2 regions of the uncultured Porticoccus sp. genome follow, and region 2 is predicted to be linked to the other one. Evidence: predicted binding sites of a transcription regulator. Region 2 holds the regulator's gene; the other holds the start of a gene.
The links. The regulator PhoB, encoded in region 2, activates phosphate uptake and scavenging genes when phosphate is short. The targets are predictions, from matches to a motif close to TGTCATAAANNTGTAACA.
Positions count from the first base shown of each region.

Region 1 (10,526 bases), on a different contig from region 2:
TAGACAATTATCTCGATGCCCTCTGGATGGAAAAGGGCCTGAGTCGCAATACCCTGGAAGCCTATCGACGCGATCTTGAGGCGCTGGCCATTTGGGTAACGCGGGAGGATTTGTCCCTGATTGGGCTGGGGGCTGCCGATGTACAGCGCTACCTTGCCCGCCGCTTTGAACAGGGTGTGTCGGCGCGCTCGGCGGCCAGACAGTTGTCCTGTATGCGGGGGCTTTACCGTTATTTACTCCGGGAAAACCGGCTTGTCGAAGATCCCATTGCAATGGTGGAAAACCCCAAGCTGGGTCGTCCGCTCCCAAAGAGTCTTACGGAAATGGATGTGGAGGCGCTGTTGAATCAGCCGGACACTGATTCGTTGCTGGGTCTGCGTGATCGCACCATGCTGGAAGTGCTGTACGCCACGGGCCTGAGGGTCTCCGAGCTGGTGGGGCTAACCCTTTATCAGGCCAATTTGCGGCAGGGTGTGGTGAGGGTGACAGGTAAGGGTGGCAAGGAGCGGATGGTGCCCATGGGCGATGAAGCAATGAGTTGGCTGGAGCGTTTCATGCGGGAAGCCCGGCCCCTGATGCTGGGGGCTGTACAGAGTGATGTGTTGTTCCCCAGTCGTCGAGCCCGGCAAATGACCCGGCAGACCTTCTGGCACCGAATCAAAGGTTACGCCCGCCAGGCCGGTATTGAAAAACCCCTTTCACCACACACACTTCGCCACGCATTTGCGACCCATCTGCTGAATCACGGAGCCGATCTCAGGGTGGTACAATTGCTGCTCGGGCACAGTGATCTTTCCACCACACAGATCTACACCCACATAGCCAGTACCCGCATCAAGGCGCTGCATATGGAACACCACCCGAGAGGGTAGTGAACCCTTGTGGCCATTAAGACTCAATACCTGATTGGCCATGCTGAAACTGACAAGAGACACCCGCGATGATCAAAAAAATGTTGGGCACCATAATTGTCCTGATATTACTACCCACCGCTTATGCCGCTGATGTGTCAGAAGAGACACGCAAGACCATCATCGACAAATTGCAGCAGGCGCGTCCTGACCTGAAATACGGTGCAGTGGAAAGCTCACCCATCGACGGACTTTACCGTGTGCGAATCAACGGTACCCAATTCTTTTATGCCAATAAAACCGGTGATTACATCATTACGGGTGACATGTATCAGGCTCTTCCGGGAATGTTCGCACCGATCAAGGATCTGGCTGCGGCGAAATTGCGCAAAGAGATGCTGGACTCGGTGGCAACGAAAGACATGATTGTTTTCCCCGCCGCAGATGTACGCCGTTATATTCTCCATGTATTCACGGATGTGGATTGTGGTTATTGCCGAAAACTTCATATTGAAACTGTACCCGAACTGAACATGGCCGGCGTGGAGGTTCGCTATCTGGCTTTTCCCAGAGCCGGACTGGACTCCGCCTCCTATCGCAAGATAGCTTCTGCATGGTGTGCCAAAGACAAGCTGGCCGCACTCACTGCACTGAAAAACCGCCAGCCGATAACAGAAAACGTCTGTAAGGATAATCCCGTTGCCAGTCACTTTCTGCTCGGTCAGAAAATAGGCATCACCGGCACCCCGGCCCTGATTCTGGAAGACGGTGCTTTGTTGCCTGGTTACAGCCCGGCAGCTGAGTTGCTGACGATCATGGGGCTTGATGAAAATAGTGATGGTTAGAGCGGTAACCGGCGTGGCCAAATCATTGTTGGTAGATTGACAGTCCCTTTACTGCCAATTAAGGTTGCGAACCTTCATCAGCCTGCTGGTTTGAAGACTGCGCTTGCGCAGTGAATGGGTATCGTGGTGGTCGTTTTCGTGATATCGCGGCGTAGACATGTCTGTCACGACGTGCCACAAAACGGTATTACCCCAGTTGGCACTGAATTAAACCGGTTAACACCGAGGCAAATCGATTGAACTCAGTAAAAGTTGGCCTGTGTGGCCTCGGAACAGTAGGTAGTGGCACATTTAATGTGTTGCAGCGCAATGGTGACGTAATCAATGCCAGAGCGGGGTGCCGCATTGAGATAGTGCAGGTGGCGAGCAGGCGCCCCAATCCCGACTGCCAGCTTGGCGATACCCCGGTTACCGAAGATGTATTTGCGGTTGCCCGCAATCCCGATGTCGATATTCTGGTAGAGCTGATTGGTGGCATTACCGTTGCGCGCGAACTGATTCTCGATGCCATTGCTCATGGTAAGCACGTGGTCACGGCGAACAAGGCGCTGATCGCCGAGCATGGTAACGAAATTTTTAATGCCGCAAGGGTTAAAGGTGTCACCGTTGCATTCGAAGCCTCTGTCGCAGGCGGCATTCCCATTATCAAGGCGATCAGGGAAGGCCTTTCGGCCAACCGCATTGAGTGGCTGGCGGGGATAGTCAATGGCACCGGCAATTTTATATTGACAGAAATGCGGGACAAGGGCCGCGCCTTTGATGATGTGTTGGTGGAGGCACAGCAGCGTGGCTATGCAGAAGCTGACCCGACTTTTGATGTGGAAGGGATTGATGCGGCCCACAAGCTGGTTATTCTGGCCTCCCTCGCCTTTGGTATCCCGTTGCAATTCGAAAAAGTCTTTACCGAAGGCATCAGTAACCTGGACACCCAGGATGTGGCCTACGCCCGGCAACTCGGCTATCAGATCAAGCATCTGGGTATTGCCCGTCGCAACAATGGTGGTATTGAACTGCGGGTTCACCCCACGCTGATCCCCCGCAAACGACTGCTCGCCAATGTCGATGGTGTGATGAATGCCGTGGTGGTCAAGGGTGATGCCGTGGGCCCCACACTGTATTACGGTCCCGGCGCCGGGGCAGAACCTACGGCCTCTGCAGTGATTGCCGATATTGTCGACCTGGCCCGCACCCTGACGGCCGATCCGGAGCACCGGGTCCCCCACCTGGGTTTTCAGCCAGATCAGTTGAGCGATATTCAGGTGCTGTCTATTGAACAGGTCGAAACTGCCTATTATCTGCGGATCACGGCACGTGATGTGCCGGGGGTTTTATCAAAAATTACCCAGATTCTCAGCGATGCCAAAATCAGTATTGAGGCCGTTATCCAAAAAGAGGCAGATGATGGCGAGGACTATGTGCCGCTGATTATTCTCACCGACCGCGCCGTGGTGAAGAAACTCGACGAAGCGGTAGACAAGATTCAACAGTTGCCCACGACCGAGGGTGATATTGTCAGGATTCGTGTGGAATCACTGGGCTAGCGTTTTCCGTTTCAAGAACAGAACAGGTATCAAGCGTGAATTATATCAGCACCCGCGGGCAGGCCCCGGTATTGAGTTTTGAAGATGCAGTACTGGCCGGTTTGGCTACCGATGGCGGTCTTTATGTGCCGGAAACCCTACCGCAGTTTTCCCGGGAAGAAATTGCCAGCTGGTCTGGCCTGTCCTATCAGGAGCTGGCCTTCAAGGTGATGTCCCCATTCATGGCCGGCGAGGTTCCGGATGACACGCTACGGGAATTGATCGACAAGGCTTACAGTACTTTTCGTCACGATGCCATCGCGCCTCTTATACAAAGCGGTCACAACGAATTTATTCTCGAACTGTTTCAGGGGCCGACGCTGGCCTTTAAAGACTTTGCTCTGCAATTTCTCGGTCACCTGCTGGACTATGTGCTGAAAAAGCGCGATCAGCGTGTCGCCATTATGGGTGCTACCTCCGGTGACACCGGCTCGGCTGCGATTGAAGGCTGTCGCCACAGTGACAATGTGGATATCTTTATTCTTCATCCCTATCAACGGGTATCTGAAGTGCAGCGCCGCCAGATGACCACGGTGTTGGAAGATAATGTCTTCAATATCGCTTTAGAGGGCAACTTCGATGATTGCCAGAATATGGTCAAGGCCAGCTTCGGTGACCAGTCATTCCTACCGGAAGGGCGTCAGCTGGTGGCGGTCAACTCGATTAACTGGGCGCGCATTATGGCCCAGATTGTCTACTACTTTTACGCCGGACTGGCGCTGGGAGCCCCCCATCGCCCGGTGGCGTTCTCTGTGCCCACCGGCAACTTCGGTGACATCTTTGCCGGTTATCTGGCCAGCCGCATGGGTCTGCCGATTGATCAACTGGTGATCGGCACCAATGCCAATGACATACTGCACCGCTGCATCAGTTCCAATGATCACAGTCTGCACCAGCTGGTACACAGTCTCTCACCGTCCATGGATATCATGGTGTCCAGTAATTTCGAACGGATGCTGTTTGACCTTTATGATCGGGATGGGGCCGCCCTTGCTGCCCTGATGGCCGACTTCAAAAAAACCGGCAACCTGCGTCTCAGCGAGGCAGCCCTGGCCAGTGCGCGGCAGCTGTTCACCAGCTATCGACTGGATGACGAGTCCATGATGGCGGTCATTCATGATATGTGGCAGAAGAACGGTTATCTGCTCGACCCGCACACCGCTATTGGCGTCGCCGCAGCGCGTCATACCCGCCGCCGCCAGGATATTCCCATGGTCTGTCTGGCCACCGCCCATCCGGCGAAATTTCCCGAGGCGGTGCGCAAGGCCGGCTACCAGCAGGATCCACCTCTGCCGCATCACATGGCCGACCTGTTTGAACGCGAGGAGCGGTATTCCGTGCAGCCCAACGACATTGGATCGGTGCAGCAATACATGGCTGAACATATCCGCCGTTAACCGGGGGGAAAACAGAAACGACTATTTCAGTTTTTTAAGGTAGTCGTAGATAGCCATTTGTGAGCGCACTTTTTTCTTGTTGCCCCGTTTTACATAGCTGTTGCTTTGCTGTTCATCAATCACCCGAGCCTTGCAGCGATCGCTGAACTGGATTTCCAAGATATCAATCACGCGTTTTTTCAAGGTGGCATCCAGAATGGGGACGCCCACTTCAAGCCGGTAATCGAGGTTGCGGGTCATCCAGTCCGCCGATGACAGGTAGACCTCGGGGTCGCCGCCATTGTGGAAGACCAGGCAGCGGGGATGTTCCAGAAACCGGTCTACGATACTGATAATTGAAATGTTGTCCGATAGACCCTTGATGCCCGGCTGAAGTGAGCACATTCCCCTGACAATCATGCGAATTCTGACGCCTGCCTGGCTCGCCGCATAGAGCTGCCTGATGATGCTGTCGTCCACCAGATTGTTGAGCTTCAGGCTGATAACGGCTTTGCGGCCAGATTTTGCGGCATGAATCTCACGATTGATCAGCGCGCGGATTTTGCGTCGGTTGTTGAAGGGCGAGACCTGCAGGTATTTGAAGTCGTAGTGCTTGAAGCTGTATTCAATAAAGTTGAAGACATTGCGAACTTCCTCACAAATATTTTCGTGGCAGGTAAAAAGGGAAAAGTCCGTGTAAATTTCAGCGGTCTTTTCGTTGAAGTTGCCCGTGCCAATATGGGTGTAGAGTTGCTCGCCATGCTGGGTCTCTCTGGTAATCAGACACAATTTTGAATGTACCTTGAGGCCCGGTACGCCCAGCATGACTGTGATACCTGCCTCGGCGAGCATTTCGGAGAGCTCCAGATTCTGCTTTTCATCAAAACGCGCTTTCAGTTCCACGTTAACCGTGACTTGTTTGCCATTGCGCGCCGCATCCATCAGGCATTCCACGACTCTAGAGTCTTTCGCCACTCGGTAGATATTAATTTTTATAGAGATAACATTGGGGTCAAATGCCGCTTGGCGTAAAAATTCCACAAAATAATTGAATTTTTGATAGGGGTAATAGAGCAGGATGTCGCCCTGATCAATCGCATCAAAAGTATTTTTTGCTCGGTCAAACTGACTGACAGACAGGGTGGGAATTGGCTGGCTGGCGAGGTACTTTTCGCCGGGGTTGGCAAAGCCGATAAAGTCGCGAAAGTTGCGGTAGCGGCCCCCAGGAATAATGCTGTCGCCTTTGGCAAAGCCAAACTTGCTTTTTAGCATGTCGATCATCTCGGTAGGCATTTCCCGGTCGAAGGTCAGCCTGACGGGGTTGGCCTGAAGGCGTTGCTTTAGCCCAATCGACATTTTTTCAACGAGGCTTCGGTCAATTTCATCGTCGAGTGTGTACTCGGCGTCCCGGGAAAACTTCATCGACCAGGCATTGAGGCTGTGATAGCGGAAAAAATCCACCAGCACCATATCCAGGCAGTACCGAATCGCCTCATCGATAATCATAAAGTGCCGACGGCGATTTCTTTGGTCATTGGGCAATCTCAAAAAACGACTGCTGGTGTCCGGCACTTCCAATAGGGCATAACCGACGCCATCTTTCTTGCCAATTTCCACTACCAGGTAGTTGGCGCCATCTCGCAGCACTTTCGACAGATCAATTTCCGGGGTGACCAGAATGGGCACAATGCGGGGTAGCACTTGCGCGCGAAAATGTTCGCGAACCCATTCACCCTGACTGGCAGAGAGGTCCTCTGGCATTAAAAAATAGATACGTCGTTTCTGTAACTCTGCCAGAACGGCTCGGAATGCCCGGTCAAACCGTACCGAAAGCCTGGCAATACCCTTGTTGATATCGCGCAGGAGCTGTTTGCAGTCCTTTGCCGAGCCCGCGATCTGTTCAATCAGTACCTTGCGTCTGACATCAGCCACCCGAACTTTGAAAAACTCATCCTGATTGTCAGAAAAAATACCGAGGAAATGTACCCGGTCAATGACAGGATTCTCTTCATCCTCAGCTTCCTGAATGACACGCTCATTGAAGGCAAGCCAGCTCAGTTCTTTTGGGTATATTGGGTATTTTTTCATGTGCGACCTGATACCATATGTAATGATTTTTTGACCTGTTGCTGAATCAGCATACTGTGTCCAGAACGTCTTTGTATGACATTAAAGTGACAGGTGAATGACAATACCCTGTAGAGTTTCACTGAATGTCTCATATTCTGCATAAATCAGAAAGTCATCCCCGCTCTCCTTCAATCCATATTAGCAAACCAATCCTGTCGTTCAGTGCGTAGGATTCTCACATGGACAATGCCGTTGTTTTCACCATAATACTCAGCGTTTTCCGCTCCGATGGGTGTGCGGAGTACTGATGAAAGGCCAGGTTATGAAACGGTTCCTGATGGTCGTTGGTGTACTGTTCGGTGTCACTGCGCTGTTGATCTATGGCTACAAACCCATGCTCAATGGCTGGCATGCCGGCGTGCTTTCCTGGCAGAGCTTTCGTCTGGGTAACATGGTGCTGCCCGAGGGTGCAATGGATCTGTCGCGCTACCGGGTAACCATTGATGGCAAGACAATCCCGGCGCTTGAGGACGATCTCTCAGCACTGACTTATAACCGTGAGAAAAATACCCTCTGGGCATTGTTGAACAGTGATCCGGTGGTGGTGGAGCTTTCCCTCGAAGGTGAACTGTTGCGTTCAATCCGGATCGAGGGTGTCAGGGATATGGAAGGTTTTACACACGTCAGTGGTGATCGTTATGTGATTGCCGAAGAGCGCACTCACCGCTTGCTGGTCGTCGACATGCCTGATGGCGTGGATAGCGTCCATACCGAAGGTGTGCCGACCCTGGTGGTCGGGATCGGCAGTGATACCAATAAGGGTTTTGAAGGTCTATCCTGGGATGATGATGGGCAGCGCTTGTTGGTGGTAAAAGAGCGCAATCCGATGCGAGTGATTGAAATCACCGGGTTTGTCAGTTTTGTTGTGGGTGAACCAATGAATATCGGTATTCGCGAGATCAAATCACCGGACTCGCCGGAGCTTTTTATGAGGGACCTGTCATCAATCACCCATGTCAGGGGCGTGGGGCATAAGTTATTTCTGAGCGATGAATCTCATATGCTGGTGGAACACGATGATGAAAGACAATCCATCAGTTTGCTGGATTTGCGAGCGGGCAGGAGTGGTCTGGAGAGCACCATCCCCCAGGCAGAGGGTGTAGCTGTAGACTCTGAACTGAATATCTACATCGTCAGTGAGCCAAATCTGTTCTACCGGTTTTCCCCAGAGTAGCTGCCGCTTGGGGTGAACCTGCAGTTAAGCATAGCGATTGAGCCGGTGATTATGTCGGTGCTATAGCCACCGCTGGCCAGCAGTGCTTCCAGGGTCACATAATCCGCGAGGGAGTGCGGATCAATGCTGCCTCACAGCCGCGAATCTGATACCCTTGCCAACCAGAATAATTGATAACAATGCATGGCAGGTCATAAGGGTTTTGCCGGTTTCAGCAAATCAGAACATCGCTTCATCTGTTGTCAGGAGGGCCAGTTGCCATTCAAACCGTCAGTCTCCATTGATGTGAGTCTCCCCGGTGATGCAATGGTGAGTGGAGAATGTATCAATTTCAGTCCGCCTGGCGCTTCAGGGGATGCTTTTACCCCGAATTTTCTGCGGTGACACGATGAATCTCAAATTCATACTGGACGCTGTGCCTTATACCCTGTCGGGAAGGATGCGGGTATCGGGAGGGCACCTGCCCGTTGCCGGCCACACTGTCCCGACAGACTTTATCGGTGTTGGTGTCACCACCGCGGATAACCCACTGGTAGACGACTATGTGCTGGAGCGCCTTGCTGAACTGGGTATCAGCCAGGTCCGTGTCGATTTCACCTACGGGGATATGGCAGGCCCGGTCGCCCGGCTGCTGGATCGTCTGCTGGCCACCGACATCCAGGTTCTGTTGCATCTGGTACAACCGTTTGAGGAAGTAAAACGAATTAACACGCCTGCGGGGCAGGTGGCCTGGCGTGAATTCGTCAGCTCAACTGCCACCCGTTACGGTGAAAGACTCTGGGCAATTGAGGTTGGCTCAACCATCAATCGCCGTCGCTGGTCCGGCTATGATACCGAGAGTTTTTTTACCAGCTGGAGCATTGCCTACGACGAAATCAAGTCCAGAAATATCAGGCTGGCCGGCCCCAATATCAGTGATTTTGAACCACTCTGGAATATCGCTGTACTGACCCGTTTAAAGCAGGAAGGCAAGCTGCCCGATATCCACACCAATAACCTTTTCAGTGAACGGGTGGTGGAGCCGGAGCGATTTGATCACCGGTTGATGGGTAGCTGGATCGGGCAGCTTGTGAAAGTAAATCTGGTCAAAAAGTGCCGGATTCTCAAGAAGATCACCAGTGACTTTGGTATCGATGAACTGGTCTCTCCCTCCGCTTTCTGGACCTTGCCCCGTATCAAACGCGTGTTGGTCAACAGTGAACAGAAGATGGCGGATTACCTGACCAGATATATGGTGCTGTGTGCGGCTTCCGGGTCGATGCGTCAGATCTATTGGGGGCCGATGTTGTGCAACCGCGAAGGGCTGATTGACGATGATACCGGTACCTATCCTTTGCTGGAGAGGGTAACGCACTATCATCGGGTGCTGGGAGACGAAGCCAGCTATCGCATTCGCCCGGCCTTCCAGGCCATGAAAACCTTTATCGCAGAAATCTCAGGCGGTCGCTACGAAGGCGCACTGGCCACCACCGGTGGATTGCAGATACATGCATTCCGCAATGACCGTCACCTGATTCATGTGGCCTGGGCAGAAAATGGCAAAGCACTGCCGCTGCGGGCCTGTTATAGCGAAGGCGATATCGCTGCCAGCGAGTTACTTGATCGCGACGGAGATTGTCTGACCGGCAAGGTGCAACTGATTTCAGAGGCCCCCTTGTATCTGACCTGGCCCGCTACGGCAGATGTGCAGCTGATCGAGCCAGACCTCGCGCAGATAGAGCACATTTACCGGCATATCCCCGATCAGAAATACTACCTGTACGATGATGACCAGTGGCACGGCATGCTGGTGGCCAATAGCCCCGCCGAAGCGGCATTGCGTTTCAAGGTTCTGCATCCCGATCACTTGCCCGACCCCACCAAAGAAAACCTTTTGCGCCGCGCCCGCAATGCTGTCTGGACAGTCGACGGCGCGCTGGCAACGGCGGTTGTGGCAAAAAAACCGCTGAAGATTCATCCCCACAAGCGCTTTCTCGAAAGACACAGGCCTTCAAAAGCCCGCCGCAGCTGGATTGCCGCTGCAGAATTATTGCGCAGGGGTATCCCCACAGCGATGCCGCTGGCCTATTTCGAAAAAGTCGGTGATCGGAGTCTGCTGGAAAATTACTTTATCTGTGACCGGGTTGACGCAGATTTTACGGCCAGGGAAATACTGTCGGCATTTCGTGAGGGTGCCAGCCACTTTCAGGATATTTCCTCTGAACAGGCCTACCGGGAGCTGGGACGTTTCCTGTTTGAGATGCACTGCCGGGGAGTCTATTTCCGGGATCTTTCCGGTGGCAATATCCTCATTAAAAAATCACCTGGGGGCGAGCTTCAGTTCACCCTGATCGACATTAACCGGGCGCGTTTCTTTAATCGCGGTGCCACCACGATGGAGCGACTTTCCGATCTTTCCCGTGTCTGCAACAAGCTCCATTGGGCCGGTCGGGAGCAGTTGATCGGCCAGTATCTACAACGGCCTGAGAGCGGAGGTGCTATCCCATGGCATTACCGCATACCGTTTTATCTGTATGACTTCAAGGCCGCCTTCAAGCGTCGTTTTGGACGCAAGGCCATCAAGCGATTGC
Region 1 covers NZ_CAXBHS010000001.1:271,100-281,625, forward strand. The annotation lists gene xerD (site-specific tyrosine recombinase XerD) at 1-872, shown strand, start outside; gene AACZ64_RS01300 (DsbC family protein) at 941-1,696, shown strand; gene AACZ64_RS01305 (homoserine dehydrogenase) at 1,933-3,237, shown strand; gene thrC (threonine synthase) at 3,273-4,673, shown strand; gene ppk1 (polyphosphate kinase 1) at 4,695-6,740, opposite strand; gene AACZ64_RS01320 (SdiA-regulated domain-containing protein) at 7,030-7,956, shown strand; gene AACZ64_RS01325 (lipopolysaccharide kinase InaA family protein) at 8,345-10,526, shown strand, end outside.
Region 1: the regulator PhoB is predicted to act here: its motif matches at 6,815-6,832, upstream of ppk1 (polyphosphate kinase 1).

Region 2 (10,526 bases):
GCTCCTCACACACCCCCGCCAATCGCCAGCTCCACTGGCGCAGCTATCGGCGCACACCGCTGTTTGTTACCTACAGCGCCCTGCGGCCGTGGCTACTGGATCGAGGCTCACTCACCGAGCGCTTAATCCGGGCAAGCGCAGGGCAGTTTGAAGTAAAAATACTGTTTCAGGGCATGGGGGTACCCCAACTGTCCGAGCAACGTGCATTGGAGCTACCGGCCCGACAACGCGCCCTGATCAGGGAGGTCATCCTGTTTGGCAACCGCCAACCCTGGGTCCATGCCCGCAGCATCATTCCGATAACAACCCTGGCCGGGCGATTGCGCAAACTCCGAAAGCTGGACAACCAGCCCCTCGGCGCACTGCTGTTTAGCGACCCCGGCATGGCTCGCGGACCCATTGAAATTTCCAACCTGTCCATGCTCGAATCGTGGCCTTCTGCGGTACCGGCCAACTATGGTAGCCCCGTACAGGGACGCCGTTCACTGTTTTGGCTGGATAGCAAACCCTTGCTGGTGTCCGAGGTGTTTTTGACGGGGTTTACCCCGTACAATAAAACCCCCTGATTTCGCAACCATGCGGCATTTATGAGCAAAGCATTACAGCGACTTCCCGATTTTGTCCGGCTGATGCGCTTTGACAAGCCTATCGGTACGCTCCTGCTGCTCTGGCCGACGCTCTGGGCGTTATGGTTAGCCGCAGGCGGTGTCCCTTCCGCAAAAAATTTGCTGATCTTCGTGCTGGGTGTGATCCTGATGCGCGCCGCAGGCTGTGTCATCAATGATGTGGCCGACCGGCAGGTGGATGGCCATGTGACGCGAACACGGCACCGACCGCTACCCAATGGTAAGGTCAGCACCCGGGAGGCCATGGCGCTGTTTGTCGTGCTATGCCTGGTTGCCTTTGGTCTAGTGCTGCTGACCAACCCACTGACCATCAAATTGGCCCTGGTGGGTGTGGCACTGGCGGCCTGCTACCCCTTCATGAAACGTTTCACACATTTGCCGCAACTGGTGCTGGGTGCCGCCTTTGCCTGGAGTCTGCCCATGGCCTTTGCGGCAGAGAGCAACAGCCTGCCCCGGGAAATGTGGACACTGTACATTGCTGTGGTGCTCTGGACCGTCACCTACGATACCTTTTACGCCATGGTGGATCGGGAAGACGATCTGAAGATTGGCATCAAGTCTACCGCCATTCTTTTTGGCGACATGGATATACCCATTACCGCCTGTCTGCAAGGTCTGACACTGATCGCGCTGTTGATGACCGGAATCAACTTTAATCGCAGCAGCTGGTTTTTTCTGTCCCTGCTGGGAGCCGCCTTGCTGTTTCTCTACCAGCAGTATCTGATCCGCCATCGCGAGCGCGACGCCTGCTTCCGTGCTTTTCTCAATAATCATTACGTTGGTGCTATTATTTTTATCGGCCTGGCAGCGGACTACCAGCTCACTGCCGACTAGGTATCGGCCATTCATTTGTCGATTGTCATATTTTTGTCATGCTCAGGTCATGTAATGGGTATCTGGATATCAATGATGAAAAGAATATGAGTGATAAAACTGTACTGGTTGTAGACGATGAAACGGCCATTCGCGACATGATCTGTTCAGCGCTGGATGTGGCCGGATTTGACACCCTGCAGGCTGAAAATGCCCAGCAGGCGCATGCCATGATCATCGACCACAAACCCGACCTGGTGCTACTTGACTGGATGATGCCCGTCACCAGTGGCATTGAGTTGATCCGGCGACTACAACGGGATGACCTGACAAAAAATATACCGGTCATCATGCTGACCGCCAAAGCCAGTGAGGACAACCTGATCCAGGGCCTCGATGTGGGTGCGGACGACTATATCACCAAACCGTTTTCACCCCGTGCCCTGGTGGCCCGTATCAATGCGGTACTGCGCCGTGCCGAACCGGAGCTGCCCCCGGAACCGATAGAAGTGGATCAACTGCTGTTTGATCCCATCAGTCACCGGGTCACCATCAGTGGTCAACCGGTGTCCATGGGGCCGACTGAATTTCGGCTGCTGAGTTTCTTTCTCACGCACCAGGAGCGGGTCTATTCCCGTGATCAGATTCTGGACCATGTGTGGGGCGGCAACGTTTACATGGATGAGCGAACGGTGGATGTGCATATTCGCCGATTGCGCAAGGCAATTTCCCTTGCTGGGCAGGACCGCTTCATACAGACTGTGCGGGGCGCGGGTTACCGCTTTTCCACCAAGGTTTATGAAGAATAGGATCTGCATTGCACAGAGGGCTTAAGGCAGAAATACGGCGGATCGCCCTGCTCACCCTGTTTCTACTGCTGACAGGTTTTTTATGGGGCCACATTCTGCTCACCCTGCTCTTGGGTGGCGGCCTGTATATGTTGTGGACCTTCGCCCACATCACCCGACTCTACGATTGGCTCGACCAGAGCGCTGAAGGACCACCCCCCGAAGCAAGCGGCGTCTGGGGCGACATGACCGATTTCCTCTACCGGATGCAACAGCGCAACGAACGCGCCAAACAAAGTCGCCGACAACTGGCCGAGCGCGTCAAGGATATTACTTCTGCGCTGGCGGACGGCATTATCATTCTCACCCCCGATCGGGAACTGGAGTGGTGGAATCCGGCGGCTGAAAAACTGCTTGGCCTCGTCAAACAGGATCGCGGCCAATCCATGACCAACCTGGTTCGAGATCCCCGTTTCGTGGTATTTATCCAGAGTGACGCACTGCCCCCGCCACTGGAACTAAATTCGCCGGAAGATCCCACAAGAACCTTGCTGTTTACCGCCGCAACCTTTGGTGAGGGCAATATCATCCTGGTCGTGCAGGACATTACCCGGCTGCGCAATCTGGAACAAATGCGACAGGACTTTGTGGCCAATATCTCCCATGAGCTACGGACACCCTTAACCGTGCTCTCGGGCTATATCGAAACCCTGCAGGACAATGCCGACCAGTTGCCCAAAGGCTGGGCAAAAGCATTGCTGCAGATGGGCCAGCAAACGGAACGCCTCAACGCCCTGGCCAATGATCTGGTGATGCTGTCACAATTGGAATCCAACCGGAAACCCCCTTCGCGGGCACCCATCATGCTGGATCAATTATTGCAGCAGATTGCCGAGGATGCCCGCATGGTGGCTGGTGATAACTACCTCATCGAAACAGACTGCGCCACAGACACCCCTTTCAAAGGGGAATACAAGGAACTTTACAGCGCCTTCTCGAACCTTGTACTCAATGCCATCAAGCACAATCCGTCTGGCGTGCGCGTTCAAATACGCTGCTTTCACACCGCATCAGATATCGTGGTGGAAATCTGCGATAACGGTTCCGGTATTGATCCAAAGCACCTGCCCCGTCTGACCGAACGTTTTTATCGGGTGGACCAGAGCCGCGCCACCAGTACCGGCGGCACAGGACTGGGACTGGCCATTGTTAAACATGTGTTGATGCGTCACGGCGGATCAATGAAAATCGACAGTACACTGGGGAAAGGTAGCTGCTTTCGCTGCCAGCTGCCCCTGCTAACCTGATGATATACCCGGTCAGCTTTTCCAATCCCACAGGACCGATCCCACAGGAAACAGATGCAATATCGAGAATTAGGAAACTCCGGGCTGACTCTCAGCACCATTGGCCTCGGCACCATGACCTGGGGCGAGCAGAATAGTCGGAAAGACGCGTTTCAGCAGCTGGATTGTGCCCTCGACCACGGTATCAACTTTGTGGACACCGCAGAGATGTATCCGGTACCACCAAACGCACAAACCCAGGGCTTGACCGAACAATACCTGGGTGACTGGCTGACCCACTCGGGGCGTCGCCAGGACGTGGTTCTGGCCACCAAAGTGACCGGCGGTGACGGCAACAACAGCGGTTTTGACTATATCAGAGGCGGTCCCCGGCTGAATCGTAAACAGATTTTTCAGGCACTGGACGATTCCCTGCGCAGACTGCAGACCGACTACATTGATTTATACCAGGTGCACTGGCCGGAGCGTCCCGCCAATATTTTTGGCCGCTCCGCTCCGAGTGACTACTCACTGACTGACTACACCCCCATCGATGAAACCTGGCAAGCGTTGAATGACCTGGTTAAGCAGGGCAAGGTACGTCATATCGGTGTCTCCAATGAAACCCCCTGGGGTCTGATGCAATATCAGGCGGCCGCTGACGCCGGCCATGGCGCACCGATTGTCAGTATTCAGAACCCCTACAATCTGTTGAACCGACAGTTCGAGGTATCACTGGCTGAATGGTCAATCAATGAACGGATCGGCCTGCTCGCCTACTCTCCATTGGCTTTCGGTATGCTATCTGGCAAATACCTGCAGGGCCGACGGCCCGCCAATGGTCGGCTGACACTGTTCGAACGGTTCCAGCGCTACAATCACCCCTCGGCCTTTAAAGCGACCGAACGCTATGTGGCATTGGCCAGACAGTATGATATTTCACCGGTACACTTGGCACTGGGCTTCGTTCACCGGCAACCGTTTGTCGCCTCAACCATTATTGGCGCCACTACCCTGTCACAGCTGCAGGAAAACATCGACAGTCTCACCACACCCATGAGCGAAGCACTGCTGGCGGATATTGATCTGATTCATCGGGATATCAGCAATCCCGCCCCCTGAGAGGCAGACATTGGACATACGTGTTCTCGACAGCATTGACCAGTGTGACGCCCGGGACTGGGATACGCTGTTCGACAGTGACTACCCTTTTTTACAGCACCGCTTCCTCTCTCTACTGGAACACTCAGGCAGCGCCTGTACCCAGACGGGCTGGCACCCACAACACCTGTTGCTGAGCCAGGACGGGGTCACCGTTGCCGCGCTTCCGCTTTACCGTAAAACGCACTCGCGGGGTGAATACGTATTCGATTGGGCCTGGGCGGAGGCCTACCACGGGCGCCGCCTCGACTATTACCCGAAGCTGCTCAGCGCGGTGCCATTCACGCCGGCGTGCGGGCCGCGCCTCGGACTGTTGCCCGGTATCAGTCTGAGCGATATCAGCCCAATACTGCTGACGGCGATCCAGCAACTGGCGGGGCAGCAGGGCGCCACCGGCTGGCACTTGCTGTTTCCTCACGCGCCACTGTCGGACGCTCTGCAAACGGCAGGGGGGATGCTGCGCAGCGGCGTGCAATATCTCTGGAACAACCGAGATTATCGTGATTTCACCGATTTTACCGACACGTTCTCCTCAAGAAAGCGCAAGAATATCAACAGGGAACGACACACCCTCAAGCATGCAGGCCTGCTTGTCGAACGACTCACCGGTGCGCAGATCAGTGCTGACTGGTGGGAATTCTTCTTCGTGCTCTATCATCGCACCTACCTCAAGCACAGCGGCAACAGCGGCTATCTGACCCAGGCCTTCTTCCAGCAACTGGGTCAAATCATGCCCGATCAGGTGATGATGGTCGTCGCCATGGAAGGGGACGAAAAAGTCGCCGCCGCCCTGTTCTTCCACGATCACAATAACCTCTATGGTCGTTATTGGGGATGCACTCGCGAGTACGATTTCCTGCATTTTGAACTTTGCTACTATCAGGGTATCGAATTTGCCATTGAACGCGGATTAGGCACGTTCGATGCCGGAGCCCAGGGTGAGCACAAAATCAAACGGGGTTTCGAGCCCACTGAAAACTGTTCTGTCCACTGGATCAGACACCCCGATTTTGCCGCTGCCATCGGTCGCTTCCTGAAGGAGGAGCGTCAATACGTACTCAGCTATATTCAGGAAGCCCGGCGACAGTTACCATACAAAACCGCCGATCAATAAACTCGCACCGTTCCCCTGTGGAGGAATCTATTCGTGAAAACCCCTGTCTGGTTACTGGTCTTCAGCCTGCTGTTACTGCCCGCTGCCAGTCAGGCATCCAGCAAGCTGGAAATCGATCTGTTTGTGCAAGAAACCCTGGCCGATTTTTACAAGCAGTCTTCCGCGGGCCGGGAACTGGCCTCCCGCGCCAAGGGCATGTTAATTTTCCCGAAAATCTACAAGGCCGGTTTCTGGGTCGGCGGGGAATATGGTGAAGGCGCTTTGCGAATTAGCGGCAATACCGTGGGATATTACAACATTGCCTCGGCATCACTGGGGCTGCAACTGGGCGTTCAGAAAAAATCCCAGGTCATCCTTTTCATGACCGATGACGCCTTACAAAAATTTCGCAGCAGTCAGGGCTGGGAAGCCGGTGTTGACGGCAGCGTCGCCATTGCCAACTTCGGTGCCGGGGAAGAAATTGATACCAAAACGTTCCAGCAACCGATTATCGGCTTCGTCTTCTCCAACAAGGGATTGATGTACAACCTGACCATCGAAGGGGCGAAAATAACACCCATTCAGCCCCGTTGATTCGGAATCTTCCGACGCCTACCTCCGCTGCCAGACCAGCAGACGGTTATTTGCCGGCATGGCATGGTCGTCCAGCAATGTCAGCCCGGCCTTGTCGGCCAGACGATTAACCGCTTCGAAATCGCGGATCCCCCGATACGAGGCATTCTGCTTCAGCATCTGATCAAAGCGGGCATTGCTGTCACTGGTAAATTCACCGCCATAGTTAAAGGGCCCGTAAATCACCACATGTGCACCCGGCTGCAGCAGCTTTTCCAGCCCGGCAAACAGGCTGATCACCGATTGCCAGGCCATGATATGGCAGGTGTTGGCGGTAAAAACTGCATCGGCAGAGGTCACCGGCCAGGGCTGCTGATCAACGTCCAACACCAGCGGACGGCGCAGATTCTCGGCGGGATGTTCATCAATCCAGCTGTTGATAGCGTCGTGATTCACCGCCAGGTCGGAGGTTTGCCAGATCAGGTGTGATAATCGGGGGGCAAAGTAGACGGCGTGCTGGCCCGTGCCGCTACCCAGTTCAAGTACGTGGCGGGAAGACGCCAATACCTCGTGTAGCACCTGAAAAATCGGCTGCTGATTATTTTCGCAAGCCTGTGAAAAAGGTTTCTCCGCCATCATGCCACCTGCTCCGCCACGTCCCGAGTGAATACCCATTCCCGAGCTGACGACATGGCGGACTGAAACGCATAGCCACCGAGATCGAACGCCTTGACGCCCTCGGGGTCATCAATACGCTGTTCAATCAGGTAACGGCTCATCAGTCCACGAGCCTTTTTGGCGTAAAAACTGATGATTTTGTATTTGCCGTTTTTCCAGTCCTTGAATACCGGGGTAATGATGTCGGCATTCAGCAAACCCGGCTGCACAGCTCTGAAATACTCGTTGGAGGCCAGATTCAGCAACACTGGTCGCGACATCGCCGCCAGTTCAGCATTCAGGCCATCGGTAATTTTTCTGCCCCAGAACTGATAGAGATCAGCACCGCGCGGATTGGCCAGACGGGTTCCCATTTCCAGTCGGTAGGGTTGCATCAGATCCAGTGGCCGCAACAGACCATAGAGCCCCGACAGAATCCGCAGATGCTGCTGCGCCCACTGCAGGTCGGCCTCCGAAAGACTCTCGGCCGCCAGTCCGGTGTAAACATCCCCCTTAAAGGCCAGCAGCGCCTGTTTTGCATTGCTGGTCGTGAATGTCGGCTGCCAGTTGAGATAGCGGCCAAAGTTCAGATCACCCAGCTTGGCACTGATACCCATCAACTCCGACACCTGTGGTGGTGAAAGCTGCTGCAACTCGTCGATCAGCGCCTTTGAATCCTCCAGATAAGCGGGCATCGTAAAGTCCGCTGTGGTCGATGGCGTTTCATAATCCAGTGTCTTGGCGGGGGAAATAACAGTCAGCATGGTTTATCCAATGTATGAAATCATTACAGGTTACCATGGTCTATTATACTGCGTTGATCGCAATCTGTTCGTCAGGAGAATCCATGCCCCGGGTCGTGCCACTTTTCTTATCCACGCTAATGTTGCTCGTATTCTTGAGTGGTTGTTCGGTGAACCCCGTCACTGGCAAAAGCGAGTTCTCGTTGATGTCGGCGGAGCAGGAAGTGGCAATAGGTGCCAGCAACTATGCCCCCTCCCAACAATCCCAGGGAGGCCGCTATATTATTGACCCCGAAGTGCAGGCCTATGTCAGCGGCGTGGGGAAGAAACTGGCCGCCGTCAGTGATCGTCCCGACCTGCCCTACGAATTTGTGGTACTGAACAACTCGGTGCCCAATGCCTGGGCTTTACCCGGAGGCAAGATCGCCATCAATCGCGGGCTGCTCGTGCAGCTGGAGGATGAATCCCAACTGGCCGCCGTACTGGCCCACGAAATTGTCCACGCCGCTGCCCGGCACAGCGCTGCACAGATGACCCGCGGCACCCTGATGAGCATCGGTGCCGCCGCTGTCGGTGTGGCGGGCTCAAATTATGGTCTCGGCGAAATGGGTTCACAAATGGCACAGATGGGTGCCGCTGCCTGGATGGCCAAGTACGGCCGCAGTGCCGAACTGGAATCCGACGCCTACGGCATGGATTACATGGCCCGCGCCGGATACGACCCCAGTGGGGCAGTTAAGCTGCAGAAGACCTTTGTCAAACTGAGCGAAGGTCGTCAACAGGACTTTCTCAGCGGTTTGTTCGCCAGCCATCCCCCATCACAGGAGCGGGTAGATGCCAACCGCATCAAGGCCGCGACACTCCCCAAAGGCGTCATCAATCGCGAGCTCTACCAACGCAAAATTGCCCAGCTCAAACGCGATGAACCCGCTTACAAGGCCCAGGAAGCGGCGATGAAAGCACTCAGTGCCGATAACCCGAAAGCCGCTCTCAGCGAACTGGACAAAGCCATTGCCATTCAACCCAATGACGGCTATTTCTGGGAATTGCGCGGCCATGCCTGGGCCATGCAGGAAAACATGAGCAATGCCGAACAGGCTTTTACCACTGCCATCGGTAAAAACCCCGACTATTTCAGCCACCATCTGTCTCGGGGCCTGCTGCGTTTTGAGGAGGGCAAAAAAACCGCTGCCCGCAGTGATCTGGAAAAGAGTTATCAACTGCTGCCAACGCCCTATGCCGGATACTATCTGGGTGAAATTGCACTGGAAAACGGCGACCAGAAAAATGCCATTAATTATTTCCAGTCCGCTGCCCAGGGTGCCGGTGAAATGGCCAAAAAAGCCCAGGCGCGGCTGGCAGTACTGGAACTGGCCACCGCTCCCCACAAATACATCCTCAGCCAGTTGTCCCTGACGGACGACGGCTATCTGCGCGTCACCGTTAAAAACAACAGCCCGGTCACCGTCACCAATGTGAAGCTGCAGGTCACCGAGATGGTGAATGCCTATATTGCCGGCGGTAGTTCCACCATGAATGGGCCGCGGCAGTTATCGCCGGGCCAGCAGGTGTCCATGAAAACCAGCATAGGCCCGTTCACGGATGGCAACGACGCCGCCCGCTACCGCATTCAGGTCTCGTCTGTTGAGGTAGCCGAATAAACCGATACTGGCGCGCTAAAACCCCCGGCTCAATGCCTCCACCAGAAATACCAGGGTGGAGGACAGCATCATACGCTTCGGATTGGGGCCGACCCGCACAACCCAGATCACGGCAACAACCGACGCCAGCACAAAAGGGAGGGTTGATGCCAACCCTCTCGACCCCAGCCCAAAGGCCAGCGCCAACAACCCCAGCGTAGTTGCCAACAGCACCGCTGAAACGCGATAGGTAACCACGGCTCCGTGGCGCACCGCAAAGCACTGTTTGCCCGCCTGCCGATCTGTTTCGATCTGCGGCGGCTGGTGGGAAAACAGCAACGCCGTAGCAAAGGCCGCAAACGCGCCCATCCCCAATAGTGAGCTCCAGCCAAACGGCTGTTCTGCGACAAACCACAGGCCACCAAACACGCCGGGGCCATAACAGAGCGCCGTGGCCCACTCCCCGGCGGCAGTGTAGGAAAGTGGACGCTGCCCGGCGTTATACAACACCCCCAACACCGCAAGAGGCAGGGCAAAAACCAGAATCCACAGCTGCTGGACAAACAACAACACCAGCAGCCCAAGGGCACCCCCGACTGTCAGACTGATCAGACCGTGATAAAAGGCGGTGCGGACACTGCCGTCGTGAATACGCACCCAGGAATCGTACTTGAAAGTGTCGGCGCCCAGCTGCCAGTCCTTGGCATCATTGAGCAGGTTGATACCGTGTTGCAGCAGCACCACAGCCAGGGTCGCCAACCCTAGCGCAGTGTGACTGAACGGCTTTTCCGCCAGCAGCCAGACCGCGACGCCGGGCAGTATCGATACCAGATAGACGGCAGGGTTGAGCGCCTGCCACCATCTGACCGATGAGAATTGCTCTACACGCTCAACGTTCAAACAGGCTATTGGGCCACCGCCCCGGCTTGCGGTGAATGGAAATTATCCAGGGCCACCTGAAACCAGTGGGTGTGCTGGCGCTCGGAATCGATCACCTGTTGGTAAACCGCTGCGGTGTCGGTGTCGTTCGCCGCCAGCGCCTGATCGCGGAAACGGGGATAGATATCCTGGTATTCCCGCTCTTCCACCCGAATCGCCACCTGCAATGCTTTTTCCACCACCCCGTCGGGATTCAGGGCAATCAGC
Region 2 covers NZ_CAXBHS010000005.1:106,852-117,377, reverse strand. The annotation lists gene AACZ64_RS06410 (chorismate lyase) at 1-566, shown strand, start outside; gene ubiA (4-hydroxybenzoate octaprenyltransferase) at 588-1,460, shown strand; gene phoB (phosphate regulon transcriptional regulator PhoB) at 1,547-2,248, shown strand; gene phoR (phosphate regulon sensor histidine kinase PhoR) at 2,257-3,534, shown strand; gene AACZ64_RS06390 (NADP(H)-dependent aldo-keto reductase) at 3,589-4,635, shown strand; gene AACZ64_RS06385 (GNAT family N-acetyltransferase) at 4,646-5,788, shown strand; gene AACZ64_RS06380 (YSC84-related protein) at 5,822-6,361, shown strand; gene AACZ64_RS06375 (DUF938 domain-containing protein) at 6,380-6,979, opposite strand; gene yaaA (peroxide stress protein YaaA) at 6,976-7,761, opposite strand; gene AACZ64_RS06365 (M48 family metalloprotease) at 7,776-9,401, shown strand; gene AACZ64_RS06360 (UbiA family prenyltransferase) at 9,417-10,280, opposite strand; gene AACZ64_RS06355 (ferritin family protein) at 10,286-10,526, opposite strand, start outside.